3 regions of the Pseudomonas sp. SWRI51 genome follow, and region 1 is predicted to be linked to each of the others. Evidence: riboswitches for the same ligand, from Rfam matches in the RefSeq annotation. Region 1 holds a riboswitch; each other region holds the start of a gene.
The links. Region 1 has a riboswitch for cobalamin ahead of cobW (cobalamin biosynthesis protein CobW). Riboswitches for the same ligand answer to the same signal wherever they lie in the genome.
Positions count from the first base shown of each region.

Region 2: another riboswitch for cobalamin. It lies ahead of cobO (cob(I)yrinic acid a,c-diamide adenosyltransferase); the one in region 1 lies ahead of cobW (cobalamin biosynthesis protein CobW).
Region 3: another riboswitch for cobalamin. It lies ahead of HU720_RS10305 (ABC transporter substrate-binding protein); the one in region 1 lies ahead of cobW (cobalamin biosynthesis protein CobW).

Region 1 is NZ_JABWRG010000001.1:17,882-24,769, forward strand. Features, by position in the region: gene HU720_RS00090 (response regulator transcription factor) at 1-519, opposite strand, end outside; gene HU720_RS00095 (DUF1272 domain-containing protein) at 717-959, opposite strand; gene cobM (precorrin-4 C(11)-methyltransferase) at 1,024-1,776, opposite strand; gene HU720_RS00105 (cobalamin biosynthesis protein) at 1,805-2,215, opposite strand; gene HU720_RS00110 (CbtA family protein) at 2,215-2,910, opposite strand; gene HU720_RS00115 (CbtB domain-containing protein) at 2,921-3,106, opposite strand; cobalamin riboswitch at 3,203-3,424, opposite strand; cobalamin riboswitch at 3,485-3,682, shown strand; gene cobW (cobalamin biosynthesis protein CobW) at 3,780-4,847, shown strand; gene cobN (cobaltochelatase subunit CobN) at 4,851-6,888, shown strand, end outside.
Region 2 is NZ_JABWRG010000023.1:37,342-44,229, reverse strand. Features, by position in the region: gene HU720_RS10170 (DUF6543 domain-containing protein) at 1-1,767, shown strand, start outside; gene HU720_RS10165 (hypothetical protein) at 1,773-2,351, opposite strand; cobalamin riboswitch at 2,499-2,720, shown strand; gene cobO (cob(I)yrinic acid a,c-diamide adenosyltransferase) at 2,831-3,442, shown strand; gene HU720_RS10155 (cobyrinate a,c-diamide synthase) at 3,439-4,734, shown strand; gene bluB (5,6-dimethylbenzimidazole synthase) at 4,731-5,381, shown strand; gene cbiB (adenosylcobinamide-phosphate synthase CbiB) at 5,378-6,286, shown strand; gene cobD (threonine-phosphate decarboxylase CobD) at 6,279-6,888, shown strand, end outside.
Region 3 is NZ_JABWRG010000024.1:16,489-23,376, reverse strand. Features, by position in the region: gene HU720_RS10320 (pseudoazurin) at 1-322, opposite strand, end outside; gene HU720_RS10315 (ABC transporter ATP-binding protein) at 339-1,127, opposite strand; gene HU720_RS10310 (iron ABC transporter permease) at 1,124-2,140, opposite strand; gene HU720_RS10305 (ABC transporter substrate-binding protein) at 2,137-3,150, opposite strand; cobalamin riboswitch at 3,275-3,473, opposite strand; gene HU720_RS10300 (heparan-alpha-glucosaminide N-acetyltransferase domain-containing protein) at 3,547-4,713, opposite strand; gene pncB (nicotinate phosphoribosyltransferase) at 4,862-6,061, opposite strand; gene HU720_RS10290 (nicotinamidase) at 6,058-6,708, opposite strand; gene HU720_RS10285 (NUDIX hydrolase) at 6,853-6,888, shown strand, end outside.

The sequences.
Region 1 (6,888 bases):
CTTGGCGCTCAGGTTCATCTGCTCGCCGATGAGTTTGTTGCTTTGCCCGGCACACAGCCTGCGCAGTACTTCCATCTCACGGTTGGACAGGCACTGCAGGCGTTCGCTTTCGCTTTCCAGCGTATTGATGTTGACGGCCATCTGCGGAAAGGTCGAATAGCCTTTGACCAGTGCCTTTAGAGCAAATACCAAGGCGTCGAGGTCTTCGTCCTTGTTGACGAAGGCGCTGATGCCTGCATCCATGCAACGGCGCACGTACAGGTCGGCAGGTTGGCCGGTCAGGGCCATGATCTTGGGGGGCGGGTCGAGCAGCTTGAGGCGTTTGATCACTTCCATGCCGTCAAGGTCGGGTAGGCCTATGTCGAGGATCACCACATCCGCCCGGGTTTCCGCCGCGAGGCGGGCTGCTTCTTTGCCTTTTCCGGTTTCGCCGACAATGGCGAAGCGCTCGCGTTCCAGCAGCACGCGCACGGCGAGACGCACGATGGAGTGGTCATCGACCAGCAGCACGGTTGTCATTGGGTAACTCCTGTAGAAATGAGCCCGCTTGTTGTTGTCTTGAAACCTCGAGCCTGAGAGCCACAGAACCGAGCAGCGGGCACATTACGTACATTCAGATCCTTTGGTAATAGGTGATTATAGGCATGTTGAAAAGGCAACGGCACTTTGTTGAAAAGGACTACAAAAGGTCCTAGGACGGAGCTTCCAAGGCTGTTTCAGGCGCAGCCTGGGTGCGGCTTGAGGGTGCGCTGGGTCGTGGCGGGGTTATTCTGCAGTGCGCTACCTACGCGCGTGGGGCGCGGGCTCAGCTGGCCTGCGCAGTTCGGGCAGTGCCCATGCAGATGTTTTTGGTTGCACGCTCGACAGAACGTGCACTCAAACGAACAGATCAGCGCGTCCGGGCTGTCTGGCGGCAGGTCGCAGTCGCAGCATTCGCAGTTGGGGCGTAGCTCAAGCATGGGCGAGGTTCCGGTGGGCTTAAAATAGCAGTGTGCTACGCCGCCGACAGGTGCTGCAATCGGTTCAAGGGCCAGGGCGGTAAAGGTGTGCGTGGCCTGCGCGGTAAAGCGCCGAGTCAGCGAACGGGGCATCGCCCAGCACATGGCCTACCAGGATCAACGCCGTGCGCCTGAAACCCTTGCGCCCCACCTGTTCGACAATATCGGCCAACGTGCCGCGGGCCCAGTCCTGGTCGGGCCAGGTGGCGCGGTGTACCACGGCCACCGGGCAGTCGGCGCCATAGTGGGGCACCAGCTCTGCAACGATACGTGCCAGGTTGCGAATGCCTAGGTGAATTGCAAGCGTGCAGCCGTGGCGCGCCAAATCATTCAATTGTTCGCCGGCCGGCATGGGTGAGCTGTCGCCATAGCGGGTCAGGATCACCGTTTGTGCGACGTCCGGAAGGGTCAGCTCGCAGCCAAGCAGCGCTGCACTGGCGGCCGTGGCGGTTACCCCTGGAATGATCTGGTAGTCGATGCCCAGTTCGCGCAGATGGCGGATCTGTTCGCCGATGGCGCCATACAGGCTGGGGTCGCCGCTGTGCACGCGCGCGACGTGCTGGCCATCGGCATGGGCCTGGCGCATGGCCTCGATGATCTGTTCCAGGTGCAGCTCGGCGCTGTTTATCACGCGTTCGGCGGTGTTGCCGGCCAGTACCGCTGGGGGGACCAGAGAGCCTGCATAGATGATCACCGGGCACTGGTTGATCAGCCGCTGGCCCTTGACCGTGATCAGCTCGGGGTCGCCGGGGCCGGCACCGATGAAATAGACCGTCATGAAAAATCCTTGCGGGTAAAAGGAGGCATTATCGGCCGCAAGCCAGCGCCAGGGTAGCGCCATCAAGCACTTGGCGTGTAACCCGCAAGTGAGGCAGCAGGCTGTGGCCTTCGGCCAGAGCCAGTGCGGCGCTTTCGGCAACGCCCCAGCAACCGGTATGTTCGAAGGCGCTGGCTGACCGCTGGCTGAGCAGGTGCTCAACCCTCGCCAACTGGCTGACTTCGAAGCAGATCAAAGGCAACCCGAGTGCCTCGGCCAGCGCCAGCAGCCCAGGCTCGTCGGCCTTGACCTGAATGCTGGCGATGCCGCGCACGGCGTTCAAGGGCAGGGCATGCTTGGCAAGGGTCTGGTGCAGCAGTGCTGTCAGGGTTTGCTGCGAGCAGCCGCGCCGGCAGCCGAAGCCTGCGAACAGCACAGGCTCGGGGTGGGGGCAGGCCATCAGGCGTCGCTGGAGCGGCGGTACAGCCACGCACTGAGCAGGCCCAGCGCAAGCCAGAACGCCGCGTTGGTCAGCCACGAAGCAATCTTGAACTGAGTCTCCAGTGCGGCGGGTGCCAGGCTTTCGTGCACCTCTGGCTGTGGAGCGCCGATCACGTGGGGGATGACCAGCAGCACGGCGCCAAGCACCTTGAGCAACCAGTGCCGGGCGAACACCAGCAGTGCCAGGCCGACAGCGGTGGCGGCAGCGGTGCCGACCCACCAGTTCTGACGCAGGCCCAGGTCGGCAGCGGCCGTGCCGGGCAGCTCGGGCGGCAGGCCCAGTGTCGGCGCCAGGCAGAACACCGCAAAGCCTGCCAGGCCCCACCAGGCGCCGCTGCTGACCCGGCCCGGTGCGCGCAGGCTGTAGAGCGCTGCGAGAATCAGGGCAAAGCCGACGGCTACCACCAAATTGCCACCGGTGGTGGACAGCACGCGCTGCCAGCCATCTTCAGGCTCCCAGGCTTCGGCACTGTGTTCATGTTCATGCGCGGCGACAGCTTCACCTTCAGCAGGGTGGCTTGCCGCGGGGGCGGCGCTTTCATAGGTTTCGGCCTGCAGAATCAGCGGGGCTACCCAGAAACTTTGCAGCAACGTCAGCAGCAAGGCTGCAAGCAGCCCGCTGAAGCCCGCGGTACGGGCGATACGGGTAATCATGCTGGGCTACTCAGTGGCAGGGGAAGGCGGCGCTGTGGCGGGTATCGTGGGCCGCGTTGTGCACCGCTTCGATATGCGAAAAACCGGCGAAGTACACCAGGGACAGGCCCAGCACGCTGGCGCCAATGGCAACCATCAGGCGCTGGCTGAGCGTGGCGGGTGTGGCGATGCTGTGTTTGGCGGTGCTGATAGGCATGACGCGTTCCTCTGCTGCTTTTGTTGTGGCAACGGGCAAGCGCGGCGACCCCGGGCACCAGGGCCCAGGGTAAACGACAGCGCCCGCCCACCGCGGGGTGTTGAGTTGACGTCAGGCCGGTCTCCGGGCTTGCGAGGCGGAGCAGGGCTCCGTTCAAGTGTCACCTTCCCATGCCAATGCGCGGCACAGTGGTCTGGACACTTCTCTCGCTTACCGTTGCGGGGGCAGCACCGGATTTGCCTGGCCCTTTTGTAAAGGCTCAAGGCGCACCGGTTTCCCGTTTCACCCCTAAGGGGCACCTGGACGCAGTTCGCTAGCAAATCACGGGGCAGGGCGGGCGTCAATCGCCACGGCGGTTGACCGGATTGCGGGCACTGCGTAGCCTTGCCGTTTCGAGGTTCTCCAGCGGTGCTGGAGCTAAGACGGGAACGCGGTCAAGCCGCGGCTGCCCCCGCAACTGTAAGCACATCCGACAAGGTTGGCATGGCCACTGCGAATGCGGGAAGGCGCCCACCTGCTGGCTTAGCGGCCGGCACTGTGCAAGCCAGGAGACCTGCCTCGCAACTTTTCGACTTTAAACCGGGCGGGGTGATCCGGTGGCGAACACGCCCGGCCATCAGCGCCCGTGGCGGTCCCGCCGCATGCCCGCGCCATTGCAGCCAAGGGCACTCGCATGAAAACACTGGCCAAGCTCCCCGTCACCATCGTTACCGGTTTTCTCGGTTCGGGTAAAACCACGTTGCTGCGGCACATGCTCGACAACGCCCAAGGCCGCCGCATTGCGGTCATCGTCAACGAGTTCGGTGAGCTGGGCATCGATGGCGAAATCCTCAAGCAATGCAGCATCGGCTGCAGCGAAGAAGAGGCCAATGGCCGCGTCTATGAGCTGGCCAACGGCTGCCTGTGCTGCACCGTGCAGGAAGAATTCTTCCCGGTGATGCGTGAACTGGTTGCCCGCCGTGGCGACCTTGACCACATTCTTATCGAAACCAGCGGCCTGGCGCTGCCCAAGCCTTTGGTGCAGGCCTTCCAGTGGCCAGAAATCCGTAACGCCTGTACGGTCGATGCGGTCATTACCGTAGTCGACAGCCCGGCCGTAGCCGCCGGCACGTTCGCCGCCTACCCGGACCAGGTCGACGCCCAGCGCAAGCTCGACCCCAACCTGGACCACGAGTCGCCCCTGCACGAGCTGTTCGCCGACCAACTGGCCAGCGCCGACCTGGTGGTGTTGAACAAAGCCGACCTGATCGACGCCGAAGGCCTGGCCAAGGTCCGCGCAGAAGTCGCGCAAGAGCTGCCGCCAGCGGTCAAGGTGATCGAGGCCAGCAGTGGCCGGCTGCCGCTGGACGTGCTGCTGGGTGTCGGTGCCGAATCCGAAGCGCACATCGATGGCCGGCGCACTCACCACGATTCGCACCACGACGGCGACGACCATGACGACCACGATCACGACGCCTTCGACTCCATCTCCATCGACCTGCCTGAAGCCGACGAAAGCCTGCTGATGGGCGCCCTGACGCAGTTGGTCACCGAGTTCGGCATTCTGCGCGCCAAAGGCTTCGCGGCCATCCCTGGCAAGCCGATGCGCCTGTTGATCCAAGGTGTCGGCACCCGTTTCGACAAACACTTCGACCGCGCCTGGCGCAGCGAAGAACCACGCATCACCCGCCTGGTGCTGATCGGTCAGGACCTCGATGCCGTGCACCTGGAAGCCCGCCTGCGCCAGGCGCTGGGCGCCTGACCGATGCACCTGCTGCGCACCCAGCCCGGCGGCTTCGTGCCGGACGACAGTATCGCTGACCTTGGCCAGACCCCAGCGGAACTGGTGATTCTGTGCAGCGGCGATTCGCACTTGGCGCTGCTCGCCGAAACCGCCGAGCAACTGCCTGAACACTTCCCCAGCCTGCGCCTGGCCAACCCCATGCAGGTGCAGAACCACGCTTCGGTCGACCTGTATGTCGACGAGGTGCTGCGCCATGCCAAGGTGATTCTGGTGTCGTTGCACGGCGGGGTCGGTTACTGGCGCTATGGCGTCGAGCAACTGGTCGAGCTGGCCAGCCGCGGCGTGCAACTGATCATGGTGCCGGGCGATGACCGCCCGGACCCGGAGCTCACCGGCCTGGGCAATGTCACCGGGGCGCAGGCCGAGCGCCTTTGGCATTACCTGCGCCAAGGCGGCAAGGCCAATGCGCTCAACCTGTTCAACTGCCTCGCAAGCCTTTGGCTGGAGCGCGATTACGCCTGGGACGAACCCCAGCCGCTGCCGCGCACGGCGGTTTACCACCCAACACTGCCCAGTGCGGTGCTGCAGGACTGGTACGCCGAATGGAACCCGCAGTGGCCAGTGGCTCCGCTGCTGTTCTACCGCTCGCACCTGCAGGCGGCCAACACCGGGTTCATCGATGTGTTCTGCCAGCGCCTGCAGGCCTGCGGGCTGAACCCGTTGCCGATCGCCGTGGCCAGCCTGAAGGAGTCAGCATGCCTTGAACAGGTCGAGGCGTGGATGGACGAGGTCGAGGCCGAGGTCATCATCAATACCACAGGCTTTGCCCTGTCCAGCCCCGAACGCCCCAACCTGCGCCCGCTGCGCCGTGACGTGCCGGTGTTGCAGGCGATCTGCGCCCAGGACAACCAGCCGGCGTGGCAGCAGAGCGCGCAGGGCCTGGGCGCCCGTGACCTGGCCATGCACATTGCCTTGCCGGAGCTGGACGGGCGCATCATCACCCGCCCGGTGAGTTTCAAAGACCTTGCCTGGCACAGCGAGCGCAGCCAGTCCGACGTGGTGTGCTACCGCGCGCACCCTGAGCGCATGGACTTTGTCGCTGAACTTGCGCGCCGCTGGGTCGAACTGGCGCGCCTGGATAACCCGCAAAAGCGCGTCGCCCTGGTGCTGGCCAACTACCCGACCCGCGACGGGCGCATCGGCAACGGTGTCGGCCTGGATACGCCGGGGGCGGCGCTGAATATCCTGCAGGCCATGCAGGGGCAGGGCTACCCGGTTGCCGGGCTGCCGGACAGCGGCACTGCGCTCATTCAGCAACTGCTCGGCGGCGTAACCAACGACCTTGACCACCTCGACCAACGCCCCTGCGCCCAAAGCTTGAGCCTGGCCGACTATCAAGCCGCCTTTGCCCAGTTGCCGCAGGCCAACCAGCGCGCCGTGCTGGAACGTTGGGGCGCCCCCGAGCAGGACCCGATGCACCGTAACGGCCGGCTGATGGTTGCCGGGCTGCGCTATGGCCTGACCTTTGTCGGCATTCAGCCTGCGCGGGGCTACCAGGTCGACCCGAGTGCGGTGTACCACGACCCGGACTTGGTGCCCCCCCATGGTTACCTGGCGTTTCACTTCTGGCTGCGCAACAGCTACGCCGCCGATGCGGTTATCCACGTCGGCAAGCACGGCAACCTTGAGTGGCTGCCGGGCAAGGGTGTGGGCCTGTCGCGTGAATGCTGGCCGGACGCATTGCTCGGGCCACTGCCGAACATCTATCCGTTCATCGTCAACGACCCGGGTGAGGGCGCCCAGGCCAAGCGCCGTACCCAGGCGGTTATCATCGACCACTTGATGCCGCCGCTGACCCGCGCCGAATCCTACGGCCCGCTGCGCGATCTGGAGCAACTGGCCGACGAATATTATGAAGCGCAATTGCTCGACCCGCGCCGAGCACGTGAGTTGCAGCGGGACATTCTGGAACTGGTCAAGGCCAACCACATCGACCGCGAGCTGCAACTCGAGGGCCAGCTGGACGATGCGGCGGTGTGGCTGCCGCGGCTGGACACCT
Region 2 (6,888 bases), on a different contig from region 1:
CAGGCTTTTGCTTCCCTGCAGGCAGTGGCGCAGTGGCTACGGGAACAGTTGGCAAACACTGAGCAGGTGGCGCGGTTCAAGCGCGGCCTGGTAGCCGACCCCCATGACGCGGCTTCGCTGCAAGCGGTGGGCGATGCGTTGGCGGCGCTAGGTGCCAGTGACAGCGACGAAGCTGCACTGGTTTTGCTGGAAGGTGCCCGCAAGCCGGTTGGCCCCTCATTCTTTGCTTTCGTTACCGAGCAGGCGCGTAACCAGATGCAGAGCAATGCCGCACGCATGACTGACAACAGTCAGTTGCGCAAGGCCATGTGGCGCGGCTATCTCGGCGCTTTCCTGCAGGTCTTTGGTGGCTTTGTGCCGATGGGCTGGCCAGTGTCGCTGGGGTTGCTCGGCGTGACCCTTGCAAAGCTTGGCCTGGATATCGATGCTGCCGTGCATGCGGGCAGCGCCCAGCAACGCCAGGCGGCAATGCGTGCGGCGATTCTGGATTCAGTGTTCGCCGCACTGAGCATGGTCGATGTGGGCGCAGGCAGTAGCATGGCGCTGCTTTCGTACCAGACGCCTTTTCACGAACTGCAAACCTCGCTGGCCGATTGGGAGGTGCTTGAGGCGCCCTCGGCCGGTCTCGATGGCATCGAGGCCAATGACGTGCTGGATGCAAAGCCGCTAGGGCAGGGCCGCTTGGAAGGGGTGCGCATGGGCACCGACGGCAGTTGCTGGATCGAGCTGGAAGGTGTTCCCTATCGCGTGCGCTATAGCCCGGAGACATCGAGCTGGCTGATCGTGCCTGCCGACAATCCGTTTGCGTTCGGGCCCCTGCGCCCGGTGCGGCTCAATGCTGAGGGGGAGTGGGAGTTGCTGGCACCGCCACGTCTGGCCGGTGGCGCGCCAACCGGCAACCTGGCCAGCGAGCCTTCAGCGTTCTGGGACGAGTACATGCGCCCGGATGCGCTGCGCGAGCGCACCCTCTCGGACAACGCCCGGGCGCGGCAGGAGGCGTTGCTGGGCGACCAGGATATCCCTGAACTCGATGATGAAGACGACCCGCAAGTGGACGACAACGGTTTCGATTATGTCGATGACGGCGGCACGCCGGCCTACACCTATCAGCAGGACGGCCGCTACAAGAATCACCTGATCCTGATGTACACCGAGGAAGATTCGCAGATCAACCGCTTCCTGCGCGAAGGCGTGCGCGATTTCCCCTACGGCGATGAAGTGGACTACGTGACCAAGCTCGCTGATGATCTGGAGCGTCTGCCGAAAAACAGCGATGTGCCGCTATATCGCGGCGGCCATGGCCTGCGCAGCACCAGCGGTACGCACTTCCGTAACGGGCAGTTCAATGTGGGCGATGTGCTGGTCAATACCGACCTGACCTCGTTTACCGAAAACCCGTATGTGGTGCGCCAGTTCGCCGCCGACAACAACCTCAAGACTGCCAGCGGCGTTGAGGGCGTTTTCGATGACACCTCCGTGGTATTCGAGTTGCCAGCAGGCAGCTATCGCAATGGCACGCCGGTCAGCGCGTTTTCAGGCCATGCCAACGAGGCCGAAACGCTGTTCGTGCCGGGCTCGTACTTTCGCATCGATTCGCTGCGCGAGATCCGCGGCGCCGAGTACCACTTCGTCAATGTGCGGTTAAGTGAGGTGGCCGCCCCCGCGTCCGGGCCGGTTTATGACCTGCGCACCGGCCAGCTGTTCGACCGCGCCGCCTACGCAGCGCGCCTGAATGATGCAGGCTTGGTCGAGCGCTTCTTCGGCTGACCCGGTCACGCCTGCTTGAGCAGCAACGCCACCCCGGGAAAGTACTGCCCCAGCTCGTTGTGCAGCTTGCGATAGGCATACGGGAAGTACCACGCCACCGCGCAGGCGGTGTGCTTTTGCAGATCGTCCACCAGGTCCTGCAGTTCCTCGGGGCTTGCGTGCTGGCCGGCCTTCCATGGCGTGACGAACAGGGCGCCGGCCTTGAGCTGGCTGGGGTAGGCGATGCATTTGGCCTGCACGGCGGTTTCCAGCAGCGCCGCGGTCATGTCCAAACGCGCAATGCGCGGCCAGCGCTGGCTGGCATGCAAGTACACGGATGCTTCGGCGCTACTGATCGACAGGTCGCAGCGGGCGTCACGCTCGCCTTCGTCGCGCTGCTTCTTGCTGACGGTCTGCTCCAATGCGGCCAGCTCGCTCTGCCAGGCGGCAGCGGCCAGCAGGCCGACATTGGCTGCTGTGCCATGCCAGTAGGGCGCCTCGTTGTCGCCATGGAACTGGTTGCAACGGTCGATGCAGTCGATCCAGCGCTCCAGTGCCGGGCGCAGGAACTCCAGATGCTGATTATTGATGGTCAGGCCTTGCATGCTGCGCTCTCCTTGTAATTGTATTGAGGTCAGCTGGGTGCTGGCTAAGTGATATCACTGTACTCAGTGTGGCACAAGCTGGCAGATCGGCCATTGATCCAGGCCATTGCGGCCTTCGTTCATTGACGCTCAGGGTGCAACCCTCTAACCTTCGCGCGTGTTTCAGGTGCCCTGCGAGCCAAGCCTTGGCGGGGTGAAACTGGGAAGCCGGTGGGTGCCAGCATGGCGCGATTCCGGCGCTGCCCCCGCAACGGTAGGTGAGTCGACGCCGCGCACGGCCACTGGGTGCTCTCACCCGGGAAGGCGCGCAGGCCGGGGCCTTTGCCCCACTCACAAGCCCGGAGACCGGCCTGTAACTGCCAACGGCATCACGGAGGGTGATGCGCGGTGCACTGTGGCTAATGCCGCAGCTCCTGCGCGTTCTCCGTATGCCCGCCTTTTACCTGCCGCCACCGCGCGGCAGTTTGCGGAGACCCCTGATGAGCGAATCCCCCGAACGCGACGAACGCCACCTGGCGCGCATGCAGCGCAAGAAGGCGCTCATCGACGAGCGCATCGCCAACTCCCCCAACGAATGCGGCCTGCTGCTGGTGCTCAGCGGCAACGGCAAGGGCAAAAGCAGCTCGGCCTTCGGCATGCTTGCACGCGCCTTGGGCCATGGCATGCAGTGCGGCGTGGTGCAGTTCATCAAGGGCCGCAACAGCACCGGCGAAGAGTTGTTCTTCCGCCGTTTCCCGGACGAGGTGCGCTACCACGTGATGGGCGAGGGCTTTACCTGGGAAACCCAGGACCGCCAGCGCGACATCGCTGCAGCCGAGGCCGCCTGGGCGGTATCGCGGCAACTGCTGCAAGACCCCGCGGTGCAGTTCGTGGTGCTCGATGAGCTGAACATTGCCCTCAAGCACGGCTATCTCGACCTCGACCAGGTGCTGACCGACATCCAGGCGCGCCCGCCGATGCAGCACGTGATCGTCACGGGCCGTGGGGCCAAGCCTGAAATGATTGAAATGGCCGACACCGTCACCGAAATGGGCATGCTCAAGCATGCGTTCCAGGCCGGCATTCGTGCGCAGAAAGGCGTCGAACTGTGAGCCAACCCCGGCACTGCCCGGCCGTGCTGATTGCCGCCCCGGCTTCGGGGCAGGGCAAGACCACGGTCACTGCGGCCCTGGCACGCCTGCACCGTAACCAGGGGCGCAAGGTGCGGGTGTTCAAGTGCGGCCCGGACTTTCTCGACCCGATGATTCTCGAGCGGGCCAGCGGCGCGCCGGTGTACCAGCTCGACCTGTGGATGATCGGCGCCGACGAAAGCCGTCGCCTGCTGTGGGAGGCGGCGGCCGACGCTGACCTGATCCTCATCGAAGGGGTGATGGGGCTGTTCGATGGCACCCCGTCCAGTGCCGACCTTGCCCGCCACTTCGGCGTGCCGGTGCTGGCGGTGATCGACGGCACCGCCATGGCCCAGACCTTCGGCGCCCTGGCCCTGGGCCTTGCGCGCTATCAGCCCGATTTGCCATTCGCTGGCGTACTGGCCAATCGGGTCGGCAGCCTGCGCCATGCGCAACTGCTCGAAGGTAGCCTGACCGAAGGCCTGCGCTGGTATGGCGGGCTGTCCCGCGAGCGGGGTATCGAGTTGCCCAGCCGCCACCTAGGCCTGGTGCAGGCCAGCGAGCTGAACGACCTCGACGCCCGCCTGGATGCCGCCGCCGAAGCACTCGGCGCCAGTTGCGATGCGGCCTTGCCGCCGCCGGTCAGCTTTGCCGCGCCGCTGCTGCAGCAACCCGCCGCTACGCTGGCCGGGGTGCGCATTGGCGTGGCCCGCGACGAAGCCTTTGCCTTCCTGTATGGCGCCAATCTTGAGCTGCTGCGCAATCTGGGCGCCCACCTTGAGTTCTTCTCGCCGCTGCACGACCGTGAGCTGCCGGCGGTAGACAGCCTGTACTTGCCCGGCGGCTATCCGGAGCTGCACCACCACGCGCTGGCGGCCAATGCGCCGATGCTCGAGGCGATCCGTGCCCACCACGCCCAGGGCAAGCCGCTGCTGGCCGAATGTGGCGGCATGCTTTACCTGCTCGATGCGCTGACCGATGTGGCGGGCGAGCGCGCCGCGCTGCTGGGGTTGCTGAGCGGCGAGGCAACCATGCAGAAGCGCCTGGCTGCGCTGGCGCTACAGGCGGTCGAGCTGCCTGAAGGCACTTTGCGTGGGCACACGTATCACCATTCGCTGACCAGCACCGAGCTTGAGCCCATCGCTCGCGGCCTGAGCCCCAATGGCGGGCGCGGTAACGAAGCGGTGTACCGCACCGGCCGGCTGACGGCTTCATACGTACACTTCTATTTCCCTTCCAACCCCGATGCGGCGGCGGCATTGTTGCGACCATGAATGAACACGCTTACAGCGACGCAGAACGCGCGGCTATCTACCGGGCCATCGGTGAGCGCCGCGACATGCGCCACTTCATCGGTGGCGAGGTGGCGCCTGAGCTGCTCGGGCGCCTGCTGAGCGCCGCGCACCAGGCGCCCAGCGTCGGCCTCATGCAGCCATGGCGGTTTATCCGCATCAGCCAGCGTGCGTTGCGCGAGCGTATCCAGGCGTTGGTCGAGCAGGAGCGCCTGCGCACCGCTGAGGCACTGGGCGAGCGCTCCGATGCGTTCATGCAGCTCAAGGTCGAGGGTATCGGCGACTGCGCCGAGGTGTTGGTCGCGGCATTGATGGACAACCGCGAGCCGCATATTTTTGGCCGCCGCACCCTGCCGGAGATGGACCTGGCATCGCTTGCCTGCGCTATCCAGAACCTGTGGCTGGCCGCGCGTGCCGAAGGCCTTGGCATGGGCTGGGTGTCGCTGTTCGACCCGCAGGCGCTGGGCGAGCTGCTGGGCATGCCGGCCGGCGCAAAAGCGGTGGCGGTGTTGTGCCTGGGGCCGGTTGCTGCGTTTTACCCGGCGCCGATGCTGGTCATGGAAAACTGGGCCGAGGAGCGTCCGTTGCACGACATGCTGTTTGAGAACCACTGGGGAGAACGCCCATGAGCGTGGCGTTACTGACCGTCGCAGGCGTTGCGTTGGACGCCTTGTTTGGCGAGCCGCAGCGGCGCCACCCGCTGGTGGGCTTCGGCAACCTGGCGAGCAACCTGGAAAAGCGCCTGAACGCCGGTGGCCGGGGCTGGCGCAGCCATGGTGTGAGCGCCTGGTTTATCGCCGTGGTACCGCTGACGCTGCTGGCGCTGATTCTGTCATGGCTGCCCTACATCGGTTGGCTGGTGGACGTACTGGCGTTGTACTGCGCGCTGGGCTTGCGCAGCCTTGGCGAGCATGTGCTGCCGGTGGCCCAGGCCCTGCGCCAGGGGGACCTTGAGCAGGCGCGTACCCGCGTCGGTTATCTGGTCAGCCGTGAAACCCGCGAGCTGGACGAGCCGGCCGTGGCCCGCGCTGCCACCGAATCGGTGCTGGAGAACGGCAGCGATGCGGTGTTCGCCGCGCTGTTCTGGTTTGTCGTGGCCGGTGCGCCGGGTGTGGTGTTGTACCGCCTGAGCAATACCCTGGATGCCATGTGGGGCTATCGTAATGAACGTTTCGAGCGCTTTGGCTGGTGCGCCGCGCGCATCGACGATGTGCTCAACTATGTTCCGGCCCGGCTGGTGGCGCTGACCTATGCGCTGCTCGGCAAGACCCGCCTGGCACTGCGTTGCTGGCGCCAGCAGGGGCGTTTGTGGGACAGCCCCAACGCAGGCCCGGTAATGGCGGCTGGTGCCGGTGCGCTGGCGGTCGAGCTGGGCGGCCCGGCGGTGTACCACGGCGAGCTGCATGAGCGCCCACGCCTTGGGGAAGGGCCGATGGCCGACGCCGATGCCATCGAGCGTGGCTGGAACCTGGTGCAGCGCGGGGTGTGGCTGTGGTTGCTGGTGATTGCCTTGGGGGGGTATTTCTATGCTTGAACATGGTGGCCGCTTGGCGCGCGCCGTACAGCAGTACGGTATTGCTCGCCAGCACTGGCTTGACCTGTCCAGCGGCATCGCGCCCTGGCCGTACCCGGTCCCGACCATTGACAAAGAAGCCTGGGCACGCCTGCCAGAGACCGAAGACGGCCTCGAACAGGCGGCGCGCGCCTATTACAACGCCACAGTGCTGCTGCCGGTGGCAGGTTCCCAGGCGGCGATCCAGGCCTTGCCGCAGTTGCGCAGCACTGGCCGGGTTGGGGTGTTGTCGCCGTGCTACGCTGAACACGGCCACGCCTGGCGCAAGGCGGGGCACACGCTGGTGGAGCTTGCCGACGATGAGGTCGACGGTCAGCTCGACAGCCTCGATGTGCTGCTGCTGGTTAACCCGAACAACCCCACCGGCCGCTTGGTGCCACGCGAGCGCCTGCTGGCCTGGCATGCGCGGCTGGCTGCACGCGGCGGCTGGCTGGTGGTCGATGAAGCGTTCATCGACAACACCGCGATGCTCAGCCTGTGCGCCCTGGCTACGCAACCAGGGCTGATCGTGCTGCGCTCGTTTGGCAAGTTCTTCGGCCTTGCCGGCGTGCGCCTGGGCTTTG
Region 3 (6,888 bases), on a different contig from region 1:
CCATACCCATCGCCAGGTGAGGAATGCACTGGATGCCGTACAGACCTGGTGTTGCGAAGGTCTGCTCGAACGGCTGATTGATCTTGCTCTTGAATGCCACCGCGCCGTCCGGCAGCAGGCCCGCGATGCTGGCGGCGTTGTGCCCGGCCTGGGTGGGTAGAAACCGCACCGTGTCGCCAGGTGCGATACGCAGGTGGTCGGGCTCATACACCATGGCGCCATCAGCGCCGCGGTTCAACATCCTTACTTCATGCACTTCAGCTAGCGCGCCTGTGGCGGCGAATAGCGTGGTGAGCAGCAGGGCAGCAGGGCGCAGCAACATGGGCAGAACATCCTGTTCAGGGGGCGCGAAAACGCAGGATGCGCGCGCCATCGAATGGGTCGGTCAGGTAGTGGGCCTGCACACCGAAAGTGCTCAGTAAACGCTCCGGGGTCAGTACCGCTTCTGGGGTGCCAAGCGCGACCAGGCGCCCTTTGTCGAGCACCGCCAGGCGGTCGCAGGTGAGCGCCTGATTGAGGTCGTGCAGCGCCACCAAGGTGGTCACCGGCAGCGCCTGAACTTGATGCAGAAGGCTCAGTTGGTGCTGAATATCGAGGTGGTTGGTCGGCTCGTCCAGCAGCAACAACTGCGGGCGTTGGGCCAGGGCCCGGGCGATGTGCACGCGCTGGCGCTCGCCACCGGACAGCTCGCGCCAGATGCGCGTGGCCAAGTGGCTGGCATCAGCGTCCGCCAGGGCTTGCTCGACAATGGCGCGGTCGGCCTTGCTGAACGGCGCCAGTGCCGACAGCCACGGTGTGCGGCCTAGTGCCACGGCGTCGTAGACACTGATGCTGTCCTGGGTGTCGGCCTGTTGCTCCACCAGTGCAAGCAACTGTGCGACGCGCCGGCGCGGTAGCTTGGCTAATGGCTCACCGAGCAGTTCCACGCTGCCGCTACTTGGCGTAAGCAGCCCGGCGAGCAGCTTGAGCAAGGTCGATTTGCCCGAACCGTTGGGCCCTACGATGCCCAGGGTTTCGCCGGCTTTTACCGCAAGGTCGATGCCCTGCAAAACCTCGCGCCCACTCAGCCGCAAGCTCAAGCCCTGGCAGGCGAGCGGGGCGCTGACGATGGTATGCAGGAGGGTCATGGGCGGCCCCGGCGGCTGATCAGAATCAGTGCAAACACCGGTGCGCCGATCAGCGCAGTGACCACGCCCACCGGGATTACCTGCCCGCTGATCAGTGTGCGCGAAAGAATGTCAGCGACGATCAGAAACAGCGCTCCGCCGAGCGCACTGGCAGGCAGCAGGCGGCTATGCCCCGGGCCCAGCAGCAAGCGCAGGGCATGGGGGATAACCAGGCCGACAAAACCGATGGCGCCGACGATCGACACCATCACCGCCGTGACCAGCGCGGCACAACTGATCAGCAGCAGTTGCGTGCGGCGCACCGGCACCCCGAGTGAGGCGGCGGAGTCGGCGCCAAAGGTGAAGGCATCCAGCGCGCGGCGGTGCCACAGGCACACCACCAGCCCCAGCAGGGCCACAGGTAGGGCGAGCCACACCGATGGCCAGCGCACACCGCTGAGGTTGCCCAGCAGCCAGAACATGATGCCGCGGGCCTGCTCGGCGGTAGCCGACTTGGTGATCAGAAACGCCGTAAGCGCGTTGAACAGCTGCGAGCCGGCAATGCCGGCAAGAATTACCTGGGCGTTGTTGTGGCTGCTGCCGCTGGCGCGCGCCAATAGCAAAACCAGCGCGAACGCCGCCAACGCACCGACGAAAGCACCACCAGACAATGACAGCAGCGTCCCCCCCAAGCCCAGCAAACCAACTGCCACGGCGCCGGTCGATGCGCCGGCAGACAGGCCTAGCAGGTAGGGTTCGGCCAGCGGGTTGCGCAACAGCGCCTGCAGGATTACCCCGCAGGTGGCCAGGCCAGCACCACAGGCGGCAGCCACCAGCGTGCGCGGCAGGCGGTAGTTCCAGATGATGCCGGCGTCTATCGGGTCGAGCACGTGGCCTGCCTGCCACAGGTGGTTGGCCAGCACCTGGGCGACCACCTCGAAGCTCAGGCGCGTTTCGCCGATTGCGATACCGGCCAGCAGCGCTGCCAGCAAGGCAAGCAGCGCGACGGCGCCAAGAGGAAGCATGCGGTTCATGGTTGCGGTGCTTTACCGGTGGCGAAGGCCGTGGACAGGCGCTCCAGCCCAGGGAACAAGCGGATGCCGGCTTGCATGGCGTCAGCATCGAGCACTATTACGCGGCCGTTCCTGACCGCGTCCATGTTCTTTGCTACCGGGTCGCTGTGCAGGAATTCAAGCTTCTTTTCGACGTCGTCCGCCGGGAAGCGGCGGCGGTCCATGCGCGCGATGATCAGCCATGTGGGATTGGCTTTGGCCAGCGTCTCCCAGCCCACGGTCGGCCACTCCTCGTTGGACTCGACCACGTTGCGCACGCCCAGGGTTTGCAGCATGAAATCGGCCACGCCCTGGCGGCCTGCTACATAAGGGTCCATCTCAAGGTCGGCGCTGGAGAACCAGAACAGCGCGCTGGTGGCGCTGAGGTCCTTGCCGGCAAGCTGCTGGCGAGCATGCTTGAGCTTGCCTTTGAGTTGGTCATTGAGGGCCACGCCCCGCGCCTGAACGTCGAAGATTTCGGCAAGCTCGCTGATGCTTTTATAGATGCTGTCGATACGAAACGGCTGCAGGCGGGTGCCGTCGGCGCCCACCAGATTGTCCTTGCCCTCGCAGTCCGATGGCAGCAGGTAGGTCGGGATTTCAAGCTCGGCGAACTGCTCGCGGGTGCCGACCACGCCCTGGGCGCCGACCATCCACTCGAACTGCACCGCCACCAACTGCGGGCGCTTGCCGACTACGGCCTCAAAGCTTGGGTCGTTGTCCGCCAAACGCGGCACCTTGGCATTCTGTTCGGCAAACTCGGGGAGCACGTTGTTGAACCACAGCGAGGTGCCCGCAAGCTTCTCACCAAGGCCCAAGGCATAGAGCATTTCGGTGCCGGCCTGGCCGATGGTCACTGCACGCTCCGGGGCTTGGGCGAAGGTCTGCGCTACACCGCAGTTGTCGACGGTCAGCGGGTAGTGCGTGGCGCCAGCATGGGCAGCACATGCCAGCGACAGGCTGGCGAGCAGTGTGGCGAAACGGGGCAGCATGAGGGGCGATCTCCTATCGGGCTGTGTACGGCATGAACACACGGACAGGCATCGCAAGGCCCATTGCGGCCGGCAACGGACAGCACCCGCAAGGGGTGGAGATGGCCATCCCGGACACCCCGCCGGTTGGTGAATGTGCGCCGGCAGGTCTCCTGACTGGTGCGTCCTGGCCCTGCGCCAGCCTTCCCGGAGGTTCGCTCCAGTGGCATTGATGGCGCGGGCTCGGCACCTACAGTTGCGGGGGCAGTTCCCGTTGGCTTGCCACTGGCAAGCCGGGGATTCCCTGTTAGTTCCCTGGGGAAACCGGCGGACGGCATGGTAGACCATCAGCCGCCAGGGGGAAACGTTTTTGCTGCCCACATAAACCACAGCGCGGTGTAGGGGCAGATAGTGGCATTACAGATACTTGAGCCAGGCGATATCCCGCCGGCGAGCCTTCAACTGCGCGAACCAACGCACTGGCAGGTAAAGGGCAGCCGCCAGTACCACTGCCACCAGCCAAACCGCACTGATAGCCTCAAAACCGAAATACCCGCCACGGTTGAGCCCAAACACCGCCACGCAGGCGAGGTACAACAGCTTCAGCACATACAGGTGCAGCAGGTAGAAGAACATGGGCGCCGCGCCAAACACTGTCAGCGCGTTGATCCAGCGGGTAGTCCCGGCTCGTTCGAAGCCGCGCAGTAACAACAGCCCACAGCCCAGCGTCAGGGTCAGAAACACCAGCGACGGCGGGTACTTGGTGATGTTGAAAAAGCTCATCACACTTTGCGTGACGTTCGCGTAGCTGCTCCATGGCGCTTCGCCGTAGCCATTGATCAGGCGCAGCAGCGCGAACCCAAGCAGTGCCGCGCTACCGGCCAGCAACAGGCGCTTTTGCCGGGCCCCTGCCTGGCTGGCACGGCCAAACCACGGCCCAAGGCCATAGCCTATGGCAATTACGCCAATCCACGGCAGCACTGGGTAGGAAGTGCGCAGGCGCAGGCTGTCGCAGGCTTGCAGCCAGCCACGGTCATGCAGGATGGCCCACGGCACGTGCAGTGCCGACTCAGGCCCAAAATGCAGGGCATCGAGCAGGTTATGCCCGGCAATGATCACTGTGCCCAGGGTGATGAGCGCAGCGCGCGGCAGCCACACCAGTACGGACAGGGCAATCATGCTGATGCCAATCGCCCAGATGACCTGCAGGTAGATCACCGTCGGCGGCAACTGGAAGGTCCAGGCGAAGTTGACCAGAGTGAATTCCAGCGCCACCAGAAACAGTCCGCGCTTGAACAGAAACGCCGAGACATCCCCACGGCCCTGGTACTTCTCGCCGTACAGCCAGGCTGACAGCCCTGTGAGCAGCACGAACACAGGTGCGCACAAGTGGGCGAGGGTGCGGCTGGCAAACAGACCGGGGTCGGTCAGTTCGACGTTCATCGGGTCGCTGACCTGATGATGCATGAAGAACGTCTCACGCACGTGGTCGAGCAGCATGAAGAGAATCACCAGCCCGCGCAGGGCGTCAATGCTCTGCAGGCGCTGGGATAGCAGGGTAGGGGGGGCTGATGCGCTTGTCATGGAGGAGAGGTCACAGGCAGAAAGATCACGATAAGAAACGTTATCTTATAACCATGCACCTACCGATTCACAGCGTTTTTTGGACCTTCGAGCCCAAAGCTACAAGCTGCAAGAAAGCGCCAATCCGCTTTTGCTTGCCGCTTGCTCCTCACGCCACCTTGAACACATGCCGCAGATAGCTCACGAAATTCTCGTCCCGGCATTGGGTCTTGCCTGGGCTGTCGGAAATCTTGGCCACAGGGGCGCCGTTGCAGGCGGTCATCTTGATCACCATGTTCATCGGCGCCACACCCGGAATATCGCAGGTGAGGTTGGTGCCAATACCGAAGCTTACGTGAATGCGGCCGCTCAGTGCCCGGTACAGTTCGAGCATCTTGGCGAAGTCCAGCCCGTCGGAGAAGATCAGCGTCTTGCTTTGCGGGTCGATGCCCAGGCGCTGGTAGTGGGCGATGGCTTTTTCGGCCCAGACCAATGGGTCGCCGGAGTCGTGGCGCAGGCCGTCGAACAACTTGGCAAAATACAGATCGAAGTCCTGCATGAACGCATCCATGCCGATGCAGTCGGTCAGGGCGATACCCAACTGCCCGCGGTATTCGCGAACCCAGCATTCCAGCGCAGCAGCCTGGCTGTCGACCAGGCGTGGGCCGAGTTGCTGGTGCGCCATGAACCATTCATGGGCCATGGTGCCGATGGGTTTCAAGTCGTACTCGCGGGCCAGGTGTACGTTGCTGGTGCCGACGAAGCGCCCGGGGAAGTCCCGCTTGAGAATGTGCACCACCTCTTCCTGCACCCGGTACGAGAAGCGCCGCCGGGTGCCGAAGTCGGCCAGCTGCAAGCCGGCCAGTTCATCGGCACTGGCCTCGGCCTTGAGCCAATCAAGCTTCTGGTAGAGGCGCTCGCCGACTTGCTCGATGACCACGTCGCGGTACCGGTAGCGGTTGCGCACCTCGCTGATGATCGCCAGTAACGGGATTTCGAACAGGATCACGTGCAGCCACGGCCCGCGCACGCGGATGGCCAGTTGCCCGGCATCGTCCAGGCCTACCTGCACGTAGCGCAGGTTGAAGCGGAACAGGCTGAGGAAGCGAATGAAGTCCGGCTTGATGAACGGGATCTTCTCAAGGTAGGCCAACTGGTCCAGGGTGACCGACAGCTCGCTCAACTGCTCGACCTGGTAGCGGATCTCGGCCAGGTACGGCGCCAGGTCTTCGTTGTTGCGGCAGCGGAATTCCCATTCCACTTCGGCGTTGGGGTAGTTGTGCAGCACCGCCTGCATCATGGTGATCTTGTAGAAGTCGGTGTCCAGCAGGTTCTGAACGATCCGTGGGCCGAATACGCTGTCGGTCATGGGCGGGGCTCCTTGAGGGCGGTGAGTTGGGTGTCTAGCGCTTGTTCGTCGGCGCACAGGTAGATACCGGCGGCTTGCATCTCGCTGCATGCGGCGTTGGCGCCATCGGCACTCAGGGCGCAGCAGGCCGGCAGGTACAGCAGCACTTCGAAGCCCGCCCGGCGCAGTTGCAGGGCAGTGGTGCGCACGCAGTAGTCCAGGGCCAGGCCGCCGACGATGATCGCCTGCACCTGCTGCACCTTGAGGTATTCGATGGCGCCGGTGGAGCGGCGTTCGGCCAGGTCGTGGTAGCAGGCGCCGTAGGGGTGCAGGTCTGGCTCCACGCCTTTCCAGACGAAGTAGTCGTAGTCGATGGGGGCGGGCAGGCCAGGTAGCAGCTCGAAGCCTGCGGTGCCGGGGACGCAGTGGCTGACCCAGGTCAGGTCGGCATTGGCCAGCGTCAGCGGTTGCAGCATTTGCCCGTGTTCGGCGACAGCCCAGGCCGCATTGGCTGGGTGGGCGTCCTTGCTGCCCAGGCGCAGGTCGGCGCGGCGGGCCATGGCGTTGAGCGCCGGGGCGATCAGCTCGCCACCCGGCACCGGCAGCTCGTGCGGGGCGTTGCTGGTAAAGCCATTTTGGGCGTCAACATCGAAGCTTGCGATTTTCATCTGAGGGGTCTCCCCGGCTGGAATGGGTACATAATCCATCTGGTGCACTAAGTGTGTCAAGGCCGGCCAACCAAATAATTTGTTGCTTGCCCTATTTAATTGCTCTGGTGGAATATAGGCAGGTTCTCAGAGGGGAGGCATCAAGTGAGCACAGCAGAAGTCCTGGCCAGCGTAGATATC